2 regions of the Neobacillus sp. NRS-1170 genome follow, and region 2 is predicted to be linked to the other one. Evidence: a T-box and tRNA genes for the amino acid it is inferred to sense, from the RefSeq annotation. Region 2 holds a T-box; the other holds one or more tRNA genes.
What was found. A T-box is a leader RNA that pairs with one kind of tRNA and senses whether it is charged. The one in region 2 lies ahead of serS (serine--tRNA ligase), so its partner is inferred to be a tRNA-Ser.
Positions count from the first base shown of each region.

Region 1: it has a tRNA-Ser gene. The T-box ahead of serS (serine--tRNA ligase) is inferred to sense a tRNA for this amino acid. The anticodon was not compared.

Region 1 is NZ_JBITPF010000052.1:9,473-11,648, forward strand. Features, by position in the region: gene ACIFOT_RS22295 (restriction endonuclease) at 1-583, opposite strand, end outside; tRNA gene ACIFOT_RS22300 (tRNA-Ser) at 825-906, shown strand; gene mmsB (multiple monosaccharide ABC transporter permease) at 1,108-2,176, opposite strand, start outside.
Region 2 is NZ_JBITPF010000064.1:8,309-10,484, forward strand. Features, by position in the region: gene serS (serine--tRNA ligase) at 1-989, opposite strand, end outside; T-box leader at 1,040-1,265, opposite strand; gene pdxT (pyridoxal 5'-phosphate synthase glutaminase subunit PdxT) at 1,322-1,912, opposite strand; partial or broken gene ACIFOT_RS23900 (pyridoxal 5'-phosphate synthase lyase subunit PdxS) at 2,015-2,176, opposite strand, start outside.

The DNA of each region.
Region 1 (2,176 bases), on a different contig from region 2:
CAATTTCATCTTGAATTTCATGTTGTTTGTCATTGAGTAAGGATAAACCGTTTTGTGTTATTTGGTAGGTTGATTGACTTACTTCTTCTATGTAATTTGACTTCTTTAAACTGTACCTTACTTGTCTTATCCTTGTAATAAAAATAGAGTCTTTACCGTTTTCGTAAGAACGTGTTCTTTGTTCTTCTGTAAGGTTAAAAACCTTTGTTAATTCGTCAGTTATGTAAGTTGAAGTATAAGTTTTACCGTCACTTATCACCTTTAAAAATGGAATCATTATTTCTCTTGATAAAGGTAAATCACTTGAGTTGGAATTTACGTTTTTAAAGATACTACTAAACTCCGTAATATCTTTTGGAATACCTTTTTCTTTAATAATTTCAAGAATGTCTTTTTGAGTTAGACCGTTCTCACTAAGCTGCTTTATTATTTTTAAAACTTTGACTGAATTATCATTGTATAGAATTGTATCCCCTTTTTTTGTATGTGGAATGTAATCTTTAAAAAAGTTAATCCAGCGTCTGCCACCGCTTTCTGACCAACCCACTGCTTCTGACAATTTTGTCTTTGTAATTAAGCCCACCGTTCTCAACTCCCTAAAATCTTCCTATTACAATAATACCATAGGTTACTTACCAGAAATGCTTTATTAAAACAAAAAGGCTCCCTTATAAGAGAGCTTGTCTTGTGATTTATTTGTAAAAAAGTTATAATGAACGAGAAAATTTAATGATACGGTTTATATGAACGAGGGACTTCACAGTGAACGTTGGCTGTCCTCGACTTTGTGAATGAATAGTTCAAACACTTGATATGATTGAGATTCCCCATGTTTAGGTCGAGGTTGCTAATCCTTGCAACAGTTTCCTAAACTGTAGGTCGGAGGTTCGAATCCTCTTTGGGACGTCAAAAATCCTTGATTCATATCAAGGATTTTTATTTTTGTTAAAGTATGCCAATAACAATTGCCGAAAATGAATTGAAGACTTTAATGGATAGTATGCTGTTTTGCTATAGTAAAATTAGCAGCTGTTTTGCTGTTTAGAACTCCCCATGATTTCCATACGAACAAAAGGGGCCAGCAAATTACTGGCCCCTTTCATACTATTAAGACGCTTTATTTTTGTTATAAATATCAAACGCGACAGCCGCTAATAAAACAAGTCCTTTAATGGCCTGCTGCCAGTCGATTCCTAGACCAATTAATGACATACCATTATTCATGATTCCCATTACAAGACCACCGATAATGGCTCCAGGGACGGTACCGATACCACCGTAAGCAGAAGCTCCGCCAATGAAACAGGCGGCAATCGCATCGAGCTCAAATAGGTTCCCTGCTTTAGGGGTTGCAGCGTTTAGACGGGCAGCAAAGATTAATCCGGATAAGGCTGAAAGAGCACCCATGTTGACAAATACCCAGAATGTCATTTTTTTCGTTTTTACACCAGAAAGAAGTGCTGCCTTTTCATTTCCCCCAATGGCATAGATATGACGCCCCACCACTGTTTTTCTCATAACAAATGTGTAGGCAAGAATTAAAATCGCTAACGTAATTAAAATATTAGGAATACCGTTATAGGTAGAAAGTACATAGGAAAATACATTGATAATTCCAACCAAAACAACTATTTTTCCAACGAATACACTTGTTGGAGGTACATCAAATTGATATTTCAGCTGAACTCTTCTATTTTTCAACTCGGAAAAAATGAGAATAATAGATAACAGGATTCCAATAACGATGGTTAAAAGATGGATGGATCCACCCCCAAACAGGTCAGGAATGAAACCTGAACTCATCCCTTGGAAAGACTTTGGATACGGAGCAATCGATTGCCCTTTCAATACAATCATCGTCAACCCTCTGAACAAAAGCATCCCCGCAAGTGTAACAATGAAAGCGGGGATTTTCATATAGGCAACCCAGAAACCCTGCCAAGCTCCAATAATAGCACCAATCAATAAGGAAATAATGATGGCCATGAAGGTCGACATATGATGCTGCACAATTAAAATACCTGAAATCGCCCCGACAAAAGCGGCAATGGAACCTACGGAAAGATCAATATGTCCCGTAATGATCACAAGCACCATACCAATTGCCAAAACTAAAATATAACTGTTTTGAAGAATTAAGTTTGTAATATTTAAAGGCTTTAATAAAATACCCTCC
Region 2 (2,176 bases):
GTAAACCCTAGGTCACCCGTGCACATGCTTAGAACGCGGTATGGAAGTTCCAGAAGCTGCAACACTCTTTCTGCATCATTTGTCAGCTTTTCAAGCTCCTCATAAGAATCCTCAGGCTTCACAAACTTTACAAGCTCTACTTTATTGAATTGATGCTGGCGAATCAATCCGCGGGTATCTCGGCCGGCTGACCCTGCCTCTGAACGGAAACATGCGCTGTACGCCGCAAAGCGGATTGGCAGTTCCTCGCCGCTTAAGATTTCATCACGGTGATAGTTGGTAACCGGAACCTCTGCAGTCGGAATGAGGAAATAATCTTCACTTTCAATTAAAAAGGCATCCTCTTCAAACTTCGGTAACTGCCCTGTCCCCGTCATGCTTGTTCGGTTAACCATGTACGGAGGCAGGATTTCCGTATATCCATGCTCATCAACATGCAAATCTAGCATAAAGCTCATTAACGCTCGCTCTAGACGTGCTCCAAGCCCTTTGTAAAAGACAAACCGGCTTCCTGTTACTTTTCCTGCCCGTTCAAAATCGAGAATCCCTAATTGATCAGCTATATCCCAGTGGGGCTTTGCTTCAAATTCAAACTCACGCACTTGACCCCACTTTTTGATTTCGACATTATCATCTTCTGTTTCACCGACGGGAACAGATTCATGTGGAATATTCGGGATACTGAGCAGCAATAATTCCAATGTCTCTTCTACTCCTCTAAGCTCCTCATCAAGTGTTTTAATGCGGTCACCCACTTCGCGCATTTCCGTAATCAGATGATCAGCATCCTGTTTTTCGCGTTTTAATGCTGCAACCTGCTGAGAAACTTCATTCCGACGGCTTTTTAATTTTTCAGATTCAACAATCAGTTCACGTCGATTTAAGTCAAGCTCTTCAAATCTGCCCAGATCTGTTAAATCCTCACCGCGATTTTGCAGCTTTTCTTTAACCTCCGCAAAATTCGCTCTTAATACTTTAATATCTAACATCCAACTGCACTCCTTTTTTAAAAATAAATACAAAAAACTCCCGCCCCAAAAACAGGGACGAGAGTTACCCGCGTTACCACCCTGGTTGACAGTCGAAACTGTCCACCTCAAAAACGTTAACGGATTTGTACCGAAAGTACTTACTGGCCTTTACAAAAAAGACGTTCCATACCTTACTCGAGGAGGGATTCACAAGCTTTATCCACCGGTTCACACCAGCCACCGGCTCTCTTCAAGAATAAACTTCTTGTTACTAGTTCCTCTCATTGCTTTAAACAATATGGATTTGTATTTCTTAATTTACTACATATATTATCCAAATGCAACCAGTTTTATACTAATTGTTTTGCCTTTGCTTCCTTCACCATTTCCACGAAGTAAGCCGTGAGGCGGTGATTGTCTGTTAGTTCTGGATGGAAGGAACAACCTAGGAATTGGCCTTCACGTGCAGCGACGATGCGTTCATTATGCTTGGACAGGATTTCAACATTCTCTCCTGCCTCCACGATGTGCGGCGCACGAATAAATACCGCTGGGAAACTTTCAGCAACATATTTAATCGCAAGGTCGGCCTCAAAGCTATCAACCTGACGGCCAAAGGAATTGCGTTCCACCTTAATGTCCATTACGCCGACGTGCGGCTCACTATAGCCAACAATATCTTTTGCTAATAGAATTAGTCCTGCACAAGTACCAAACATTGGTTTCCCAGCGCTGGCAAATTCCTTTAAAGCGGGCATGAAATCATATTTATCAATTAAGCGGCGCATCGTTGTGCTCTCTCCGCCAGGGAGGATGAGGCCATCAACTTCGTCTAATTGCTCTTTCCGTTTGACGGCAACCGCTTCTACGTTACATGCTTGAATTGAGTTAATATGTTCGCGGACAGCACCTTGCAAAGCGAGAACTCCAATTTTAATCATAGTAATACCCCTTTATTGGTCTTAAACTTTGATAACTGTCCAACTCCAGGCGCCATCGGCTCGAGGTCTAATCCGATAAGCAGGCGCCTTCCGCTTTTATTATTACCATCCACGCTCCTGCATACGTGCTTCAGCTGCTAAAGATGAAATTTCGATACCCCTCATCGGAATTCCAAGATACTTTGAAAGTTCGGCAATCAATTTGTAATCTTGGAAATGAGTTGTTGCTTCAACAATCGCTCTTGCAAATTTCGCTGGGTTCTC